DNA from 2 places in the Oceanobacillus alkalisoli genome. Region 1 is predicted to be linked to the other one. Evidence: riboswitches for the same ligand, from Rfam matches in the RefSeq annotation. Region 1 holds a riboswitch; the other holds the start of a gene.
The links. A riboswitch is a leader RNA that binds a small molecule or an ion and turns the genes downstream of it on or off. The one in region 1 is predicted to bind thiamine pyrophosphate.
Positions count from the first base shown of each region.

Region 2: another riboswitch for thiamine pyrophosphate. It lies ahead of thiW (energy coupling factor transporter S component ThiW); the one in region 1 lies ahead of thiM (hydroxyethylthiazole kinase).

Region 1 is NZ_JAKNRA010000003.1:21,969-27,237, reverse strand. Features, by position in the region: gene L3V42_RS06100 (DUF4367 domain-containing protein) at 1-211, shown strand, start outside; gene L3V42_RS06095 (hypothetical protein) at 959-1,141, shown strand; gene L3V42_RS06090 (hypothetical protein) at 1,539-1,895, shown strand; TPP riboswitch at 1,979-2,080, shown strand; gene thiM (hydroxyethylthiazole kinase) at 2,181-2,960, shown strand; gene L3V42_RS06080 (cysteine hydrolase family protein) at 2,962-3,576, shown strand; gene L3V42_RS06075 (Lin0512 family protein) at 3,577-3,936, shown strand; gene larE (ATP-dependent sacrificial sulfur transferase LarE) at 4,156-4,995, shown strand; gene larC (nickel pincer cofactor biosynthesis protein LarC) at 5,088-5,269, shown strand, end outside.
Region 2 is NZ_JAKNRA010000019.1:21,968-27,236, reverse strand. Features, by position in the region: gene L3V42_RS16585 (spore germination protein) at 1-118, shown strand, start outside; gene L3V42_RS16580 (GerAB/ArcD/ProY family transporter) at 128-1,237, shown strand; gene L3V42_RS16575 (Ger(x)C family spore germination protein) at 1,238-2,386, shown strand; TPP riboswitch at 2,529-2,634, shown strand; gene thiW (energy coupling factor transporter S component ThiW) at 2,724-3,209, shown strand; gene thiD (bifunctional hydroxymethylpyrimidine kinase/phosphomethylpyrimidine kinase) at 3,253-4,077, shown strand; gene thiE (thiamine phosphate synthase) at 4,080-4,703, shown strand; gene L3V42_RS16555 (ABC transporter ATP-binding protein) at 4,781-5,269, opposite strand, start outside.

The DNA.
Region 1 (5,269 bases):
CTATCCTTCACAGGAAGATTATGGGGAAGTATATGAAGATGAGGAGACGGAAACAGTATCCGTGAATGGCAATGAAGCGGTTCTTGAGGTCATTGATGAAGAGTTCATGTACCTTACTTGGGAATATGAAGATGTGTTCCTTGAATTAATCGGGGAAGGAACAGAAATGACGAAGAAATTGCTTCTGCAAATAGCGGAGGGGATTGAATAAGAGTAAATTTGGCCGAATAAAAAAACGACAGGTGAACGGTGGTGACCCCCAAAAGTTAGTTTTTTTACTCTAACTTTTGGGGGGGGCGGGTCCAACATTAGAATGATCCTGTCGTTTTTTGGATTATTAAACATGCTTACATCGCGGTATTTCCGGAATGCGCAGGAACCCAAGAGGCGGGTATTGGCGATACACGGAATATTACAATCAGTATAGGACATATATGTAATCCACCAGTCGCCTTTCAACTCATCTAAACTAAGCTTTTCTTCGTCTTGTGTGATGAATTCAAAATTGGCCATCGGTTCAGCCATGTTTGTATCTATATTTGAGCCACACGCACTAAGTAAGATGCCGAAAGAAATAAGGAGTAGTGTCAGAGAAAGAAACACCTTCTTTATTTTCATATTGATTATTCCTCGTCTCAGTGTATAAGGAAAACTTAAGATAATTTCCAATTTCAATTAAATTTAATGAATTTTATAATACGTATTTCATGCATCACCATCAGCATATGTAGTTGAGTTGGTTCGTTCTCAACTACATATGCTGATGGAAAAGCCGACTTTGGTAATTATGAAATTCATTCAAATTACTATAAAACTTTTGAACTGTCAAAATATCGGAGGTTAAAAGGAATCCGCAGGTTAAGCCATTGTCCAAAGCTGTTCTTCTTTGAAAAGAGTAAAATATTTTCCTTGCTTGAATACATTAAAGAAGGAAAAGTTATTTGGAGGTGTACTCGTCATGTCATTATCACGAGAGGCAAAATCAACAAACTCAGCAAATGAGACAATATCTTTAGAAGAACTTGCCTTTGTTGCTGCTACTCTTTTTTTTATTGGTTCAATTATTTCTTTTTATATTGCTTATAAAAACCTTAAAGACTCCTCTTCAAGCGGCCAATCAATATTGGAACTTGTGCCATAAATTAGAGATAAATCAAGGATACGAGGTCATTCTTTGAATCACAAAGCCTTGATTCTGCCCAATAATCCTCATTTTCTATGTTGTCTGTGCAACCGACCAGAATAACAATAGATAAAAGATAATAAACTGAAGTTTTCTCAAACGCTATTCCCCTCCCTATGCTAACTTACCTTATCCATGTCCTACCACTTACAATTTTTTACGGATCGCCCCTTCAAAACCCGATTAAATTCAATAATTTAACTACGTAGTCACCGGGGAAAAGGATTCATCTCACTATTTCACCCAAAATTCACTCCAAAAATAGGGATTTGCCTAGTGCGGTTTCATCTACTCTGCCATAGGCTGTAGAGAAGGGAAAGGCTAAGTTGAAATTTTCTAGAAAAGGAGCATATACATGCATGAATTTGTAAATAATCCACCAATGTATCATCCGTTACCGCACCATCCGGAAATGCACCGGGTACGTCCGCCTGGTCATGGTCATGGCCCTGGTCCGGGCGGTGGTATTGATCCACTGGCGGCAGGTTTGATTGGAGCTGGGTTAGGATTTTTAGGCGGCGGATTAATTGCTGGTGGACCAGGCTTTGGTTTTGGGCCGGGTCCTGGTTTTGGTCCCGGATTTGGACCAGGTTTCGGACCGGGATTCGGCCCTTGGTTCGGTCCAGGGCCTGGATTTGGCTATGGACCCGGCTTCGGAGCAGGCCCAGGATTCTGGGAGTACGGTCCAGGTTTTGGGCCATATGGATTCTAATAAAAGAAAGGGTTTGGGTGCATGCACCCAAACCCTTTCTTTTATATTGAAAATAAGATAGACTAGTAAGAAATAACAATATACTTTTCCACTAGGGGTGCCTGCAGGCTGAGATAAGACTTTTTCTTAATCCCTTTGAACCTGATCTAGTTCATACTAGCGTAGGAAAGTGGAGTTGGCATGCATACATAAATTGTATCGATAACCACTCCATCTCAGGGGTGGTTTTTTTAAGAACTACCTTGTTATAAATTACTTTTATTCTATAAAAAGGAGGAGTTTTTCATGGATTACATTGGAAGAATTCGAGAAAAGAGTCCATTTATCTATAACATTACGAATGAAGTTGCGACAAATTTTGCGGCAAACGGTCTAATTGCGATTGGTGCATCTCCGGCTATGTCGAACACACCGAAAGAGGCGGAGGAGAATGCGAGTCATGCTGATGCGGTTGTATTAAATCTTGGAACTTTAACCGAGGATCGAGCCGAGGCGATGCTATTAGCAGGGCTTAAAGCGAATGAAAAAGGGACACCGGTCATTCTTGATCCGATCGCAGCAGGTGGAACGAAATTCCGTACGAAAGTGATTAATGAATTACTGGAAAGGGTAAAATTTGCTGCCATCCGGGCGAATGCTGGGGAGATTTCCGTACTTGGCGGAGCGCTTGATATCATGAAAAGCCCTGATTCGACGGTTGAATCGATTGATCCGAAAATTGCTCAAGCAGTCGCAAAAGAATATGACACGGTTGTTATTGCAACTGGGAAAACGGATGTAATTACAGATGGCACGCGCACGACACTTTGTCACAATGGCCATCCGATGCTGCAGAATATTACAGCGAGTGGCTGCTTACTCACTTCCCTCGTTGGACCTTATTTAAGTGTTACGGAAGACCTGTATGAAGCAAGTGTTGAAGTGACTGCCTCATACGGAATAGCGGCGGAACTTGCGATGAAGAAAGCAAAAGGGCCAGGTACATTCATCCCTGCTTTACTGGATCAGCTTTATTTGCTTGATCAAGAGACGGTGAATACGTATAAAAAGTTAGAAGAGATTTAAAATGGATACAACAAACGGTAAAGCAGCTCTTCTATTAGTCGATTTACAAAATGACTTTTGTCACCCGGAAGGTACTGCAGGTAAACGTGGCAAAGATATTCATGCTTTTCATGAACAAATGAAACATATGAAGAATCTGCTAGAAACAGCTAGGAAATTTAAGGTTCCAGTGATCCATGTGATCTCGGAACATAGTGCTTGGACAGAATCACCTTCTGCAATTGAACGATTTGGCAGAACTAACCAGAAACGTAATTTATCTTACTGTGAGCCGGGTAGCTGGGGAGCGGAAATCCACGATGATTTCTCTCCGCTTCCAGGGGAAAAAGTTGTCGTAAAAAATCGATATAGCGCATTTGTCCAGACAAATCTTGAGCTTTTATTACGTTCAAACGGGATTAGACACCTTACGATTATCGGAGCATACACGAATGTGTGTATTGATACAACTGCCCGTGATGCTTTTATGAGAGATTTCTTCGTAACGGTTCCCTCTAATTGTGTCGTCTCGGATAATGAACAATTACATTACGCCGCATTAAAGTTATTGCAAGGAACGTTTGCAAAAGTTGTTCACTCAGTGGAAGTTAAAAAACAATGGAAAGGGGAAAAATAAATGAAAGAAATTATATTTATCGAAGCAGGAATGGGAATTGATCTCCACGGCCAGGACGTAAATGTAGCTGCCGAGCGCGCGATTTTAGATGCCATCCATTACAATTCTATGCCAGGAATAAAGAAGATGCTGCCAAATCAGGACTTGAACAATATGCGGGTGAACGTGAAACTGGCCGTACCAAAAGATGAGGAAAAGCTTAATGAGGAGAAGATTAAAAGTCTGCTTCCTTATGGAACGGTAACGGTAGAAACGGTTGCTGGAGGTATGGCAACAACGAGCGGTATTTTCCTTGAGGACCAAAAGGATGAAAATGATTTAATGTATATTGTGAATGCGGTCGTTGAGGTTGGTTATTAGGGAATGTTCAAAAAGTCCGTGAAAAGGATATTTCGTGAAATGATATTTAGTTTAGTCGATAAATCAAATAAGTATGATGATGGGATAATAAATGGTACAATAATAATATAGCTGGCACTTCTATTCTTTGCAAAAATGTAAGTGCCTCCATAAAGTCTTAACTACAATTAAGTATTATCTTAATGTTACCCTAAAAAATACTAAAATGAGGTGAATCGATTGGTTAAATTGAATGAAAAGAACAAACATCTTGGCGGTATTTTACGTGATATGGGTCGCGTGATGGTTGCTTTCTCAGGCGGTGTGGACAGCGCGGTTGTATTGAAGCGTGCGAAAGAAGAATTGGGAGATCAGGTGCTTGCTGTTGTTGTAGATTCTGAGCTTTTCCGTGATTCGGAGCGTGATGCAGCTGTTGAACTTGCTAAAAGCTTAGGTGTAGAAGTACATGTTACAGAAATGAAAGAGCTTGAACAGCCGGAAATTGTCGCGAACAATCCAGACAGCTGGTACTATAGTAAGAAGCTTCTTTACACACATCTGAACAAGTTTGCAAAAGAAATGGATTACCCATATGTACTCGATGGCATGATCAAGGATGATGAGGCAGACTTCCGTCCAGGTCTGAAAGCGAGAACGGAAGAAGGTATCCGCAGTGTATTGCAGGAAGCAGATTTTTATAAAACGGATGTACGTGCATTGGCGAAGGAACTGGATCTTCCGGTTTGGAACAAGGTAGCGTCATGCAGCCTAGCTTCTCGTATTCCATACGGTACAGCATTGAATGCGGAAATCATCAATCGGGTGAATAAGGCAGAACTTTATCTGCAATCTCTCGGATTCGACAAAGTGCGAGTTCGTTATCATGATAACGTTGCCCGCATTGAAGTTGCGCCAGAGAAAATTACGGAAGTGCTATTCAAGCGCGAGGAGATTCAGCAGCAATTGAACGTGTTCGGCTTTGATTATGTATCGGTCGACCTTGCCGGATACCGGACAGGAAGCATGAACGAAGTAATCGAGCAAGAACAGTTGAAGTCCAATCAAAAGGCATTTGCTTAAAAAAGTGAGCAGTTTTCATTCGTTACGATTGGAAACTGCTCTTTTTAACGTTGAAGTAGCTTTAACTAGACTGGAAAGAGGGAGTAATAAAGATGAAGACACTGTATTTCGATTGTTTTTCTGGAATAAGCGGAGATATGACAATCGGTGCTTTGCTTGATGCAGGCGGCGATTTTTCTAAACTAGAAACAGAATTGAAGAAATTACATATTGAGGAAGAATATGAACTAAGGGTGAGCACCGTCAATAAAAATGGAATTACAGCGACCAAATT
Region 2 (5,269 bases), on a different contig from region 1:
GGCCTTTTTCCGTCTGCCAGAGCAAATGCAAAATGACCGATTTTTATCGTATCGACTAAAAGATAAACAATTATTTAATAAAGAGGAAGCTACGGAAAGAAGAGATATTGATGAGTAGGGATTATAAATGAAAGTTAATCTTCAGATACCAAAAGGGGAACAATTCCGTTCTTTCTATATGTTTTTTATTATCGCCTCCATGCAGCTTGGAGTTGGATTGATTGGAATTCCAAGAATTCTTTATTTGAAAGCTGGACATGATTCATGGATTTCGATTCTCCTTGCCTATCTATATATTGCCTTGCTCCTTTTTGTCATGTTATATATTTTAAGGCAATATGAAAACACGGATATTCTCGGTGTCCAGACCGATCTATTTGGCAGTTTTATTTCGAAAGTGCTCGGAACGGTGTACATCGTTTATTTTATATTTTATATTTTATCAACACTTGTAACCTATATCCAAATTATCAAGGTATTTGTTTTACCGGATAGTAATGTCCTCGTGCTGGGAGGTATGCTCCTTATCATTGCTGTATATACGGTATTTGGTGGCTTAAAAGCAGTGATCGGTGTTACCTTTCTCTTTTTTATATTCTCGACTTGGCTATTTCTTTTATTAATTGAACCCGTACAACAAATGGACTTTCTCAATTTCCTGCCTGTGATGGACCGAGGGGTAACAGATATATTACGAGGAACAGCTGCTACATCTTATACATTTACAGGATTTGAAATCTTGTTTTTTATCTATCCCTTTGTAGCCAATAAGGAAAAGATTGGGAAGCCTGTTTTCTTAGGGCTATCCTATTTTACTTGCGTCGTCCTTCTTGCAACAAATATAGCAATCGGATTCTTAAGTCCAGTTCAATTGGAAAGAAGAATTTGGCCTGTATTGAATATATTTAAAATTCAAACTTCCCCCATCATTGAACGATTGGATTATGTTGCGATTGCGGAATGGATGATGGTTGCGATGCCAAGAGTTATTATTCTGATGTGGTGCATCACCTATATAGCAAAGCGCATTTATAATCTTCCGTCGAAAATTAGTGTTTATGCAAGTGCTAGTATCATTTTAATATTGATACCTTTTTTTAACGAGCATTTTAAAATCCAACATTTGATTGATAACGTTAGCATGGTATCTTATGGAATTGTCTATATTTATCCCTTCCTTCTATTGCCACTCGTTATTTTGAAGAAAAAAATAAGGAAAAATAAGGAGGGAAAATAAATGCGAGCAGTAAAATTATTACCGTTTTTTATACTTATCGTACTTCTGCAGGCTTGTCTGGAAACGAGGCAAATCGAGGAGTCGGCAATCATCAATACACGTGGAGTGGACCTGATAGATGAAGGGGAAAAACGAATGATTGAAACGACAATCATTCCCTATATTTTTGATCCGCATGCCCCGGATATGACAAGTCTGTTGATTGGGAGGGGGCATACGATTAAAGAGGCTCGCATTGAAGCTGAAAAACAATCACCGTACCCATTAGTTCCTGGAAAAATCAGTATAGAATTTTACGGAAAAGAGGCAGCTGAATCAGGTATTCTTCCCTTCCTGAACACACTAGTTCGTGATGCAACTGTTTCTGACATCATGCAGCTAGCCGTAACGAATCAAACTGCAAAGGAACTTCTCGAAGTAGAGCAAGAAAGTGTAAAATTAAATCGGACGGAGTATTTGGAAGACTTAATGAAAAAAGAAGTGAAAAAGGGTACATTGCCGCGGAATACCTTGGAGTTTTTCACACGATTAGTGCAACAAGTTGGTATTGATCCGATTCTTCCAGTAATAGATGTAGTAAACGGTAAACCCACACTGACTAGTGCAGCTGTATTTCGAGAAGACCGGTATGTTGGTAGCATATCCATAAAAGAATCATTTATGGCTAATCTTTTGAGACAACGTATGGGTGGAGCTCCACTTGATGTAGGTGTACCTCTTGAAAATTATTTGGACGAGATTGCTTATCAAGGAGAAGCGACAGAAATGGAAGATACGATATTTCTTTCTTTAATGCTTAATACAGGTAAAGGAAAAATAAAAATTGTCGACGCTAGTTCCTTAACGTTTAAGGCAGATATTACGATGAAACTGGAATTATTAGAAACCTCGATCCCGATGAATATTAAATCAGAAGATACTTCTCGGAGATTCGAACGTGATATAGAGAAATATTTTGTAAGGGAGTACGAAAAACTATTCGCAAAGCTTCAAGAGGTGAACTCCGATGTATTAGGTCTTGGCAGAAGGTATATTGCTTCAAGAAAAGGAAGTAAAACAACGGACAAGGAATGGATGGAAAAATACCAAGATGCCAGTATGGAATTTGATATTGATGTGACAATTATAAACTTTGGAGCGATTGATTAATAAAACGGACAGGCAAAACCCTAATGGGTTAGCTGTCCGTCTATTTTTGATTACAGTGTACGCACTGAAACCGAGCTAACCATTTTCAAAACATGTGACATTTATGAAAACTTTTGCTATGCTAGATTCGAACGAATTATTATGAAACTACTAGGGGTGCCCTAACTGGGCTGAGAGGAAAGTGTTTTTCCGACTCTTATCGACCTGATCTGGTTAGTGCCAGCGTAGGGAAGTAGTGAGATTTATTCTCATAACTATTTTCTTGTGAAGCCAGGTCTCATCATGACCTGGCTTTTTTAATTGGTTGATTCTCCCCTTCAAGATTGGAGGTCAAAGTATGAATAAAACACGTCTCATCACAACGATGGCCGTTTTTGTTACAATTGGAACAATCAGCGCACAATTAATCTGGTTTCCTGCTGGTATTGCCCGTGCTTATCCGGTCCAGCATGCCATTAATGTCATGGCCGCTGTCACGCTGGGACCCGGTCCAGCAGTCGTGATTGCCTTCATGATTAGTCTATTACGCAATATGCTCGGGCTTGGAACTTTATTAGCCTTCCCTGGTGCAATGGTCGGCGCTTTTCTGGCAGGGTTCCTGTATAAGAAAACGAAGAAGAAACCACTCGCAGCATTAGGCGAAGGAATTGGCAGCGGTGTTATCGGTGCGTTGTTTGCAGTACCATTTGCTTATGTGTTTATGAGTTCGTCCGCCGGTGCATTTGCTTTCATTCCCCCATTCCTTGTGAGCAGTATATCCGGAGCAATTCTAGGACTGCTCGTTGTATCTAAGGTTCATAACAAAGGAATAATCAAAAATTAAGCATTATGTTGCTTGAAAACAAAATGAAAAAGGAGAATAATCAATGAAAAATGTTGCATGTGCTCTAACTATAGCGGGTACGGATCCGAGCGGCGGTGCTGGAATTCACGCCGATTTGAAAACATTCCAGGAATTGAAAACTTACGGGATGTCGGTCATCACTTCCATCGTGTCGCAAAATACGACAGGTGTTCAAGCGGTTTCTCATGTCTCCTTTGATATGATTGAACAGCAATTGGACTCCATCCTCTCCGATATGCCCGTTCATGCCTTTAAAACTGGGATGATTGCCAACCAGGATATGATGGAATTGATTTATAAGAAGATTAAACATTTGGATGCACCATATGTTATGGATCCGGTCATGGTTGCTACAAGCGGTGACACATTGATTGAGCGTAATTCCCGTAATTATTTGCGGAAAAATCTGCTTCCGCTTACAACGATTGTAACTCCGAATATCCCGGAAACGGAATATCTAACAGGTGAAAAAATTGAAACAGATGATGACATGAAACAAGCAGCGGAAATGCTAGTGCGAAATTTCGGGGCGAAAGCAGCGCTAGTTAAAGGTGGTCACCGCGAAGGCGATGCGGTTGATTTCCTTTATGATGGTTCTAAGATTCATCGCTTTTCAGCTCCAAGAATAAATACAAAAAACACGCATGGAACAGGCTGTACTTATGCAGCAGCAATAACTGCTTATTTAAGCCAAGGCCTTCCTCTTTATGATGCTGTCAACCAGGCGAAAGAATATGTAACACTAGCAATTAAATATTCCTTGGACCTCGGAGCTGGAAGCGGCCCAACCAATCATTGGGCACCACGAATCGAAACAAGTAATTTAACGACAAACGAGGTGAAATAACGATGTCATCATTTAATCCATCACGATTAAGAAAATATTTCATTATGGGAAGTCAAAATGTTGAAGGAAATCCTGTTACTGTTCTAGAGCAAGCGGTGCAAGCTGGAATCACGATTTTTCAATTTCGGGAAAAGGGACCAGGCTCCCTTTCAGGAGATAGCAAATTGAAGTTAGGAGAAGAATTGCGGACAGTTTGTAGAGTGAATCAAATCCCCTTTATTGTTAATGATGATGTCGCACTAGTGGATAAATTAGATGCAGACGGGATACATGTAGGGCAAGATGATCAATCGGTGAAAGAATTACGTGAGATGTTTCCTGAGAAAATCATCGGACTATCCGTTTCCAATCAGAATGAATTAAATAATAGTCCGCTAGAATATGTTAATTATATAGGTGCTGGCCCGGTGTTCCCTACTACAACGAAAGTGGATGCGAAGTCCACTGTCGACTTGGATTGGATTCGCTTCTTACGTAAAAAATTCCCTAAGTTTCCGGTAGTAGGAATCGGTGGGATTGACACAACAAATGCGAAGAGAGTATTAGAAGCTGGAGCTGATGGCGTTTCTTTTATATCCGCTGTAACGAAAGCGGAAAATATTAAAGAAGCTGTGAATAAATTATAATGTTCTTCTCACTCATTTTCTAAAAATGAGATAAAAAATCAGGGATCCTAATAATAATGGAATCCCTGATTTTTCATCTAACTTTGCACTGCCATTTCACCTGAATGTATCTTCTCAATATGGTGACAAGCTGCGCGGTGACCTTCTTTCATATGATCGAGATTTCTAAGCTCCGGAACTTTCGTACGGCAAATTTCCGTAGCAAATGGACATCTCGTATGGAACCGGCAACCTTGTGGCGGATCGATTGGTGAAGGCACGTCGCCTTTTAATACGATACGTTCTTTCTTTTTCTCTGGATCTGGAATCGGAATTGCCGATAATAATGCTTTTGTATATGGGTGCTGCGGATTTTCAAATAAAGATTTCTTATCCGCAATTTCCACAATTTTCCCTAAATACATCACGATAATTCGGTCTGATATATGACGAACCACTCCTAGGTCGTGAGCGATGAACAGATAAGTTAGATTGAATTCTCGCTGCAATCTTCGCAATAAGTTCAGGACTTGCGCTTGGATTGATACGTCTAGAGCAGATACCGCTTCATCCGCAATAATTAGCTT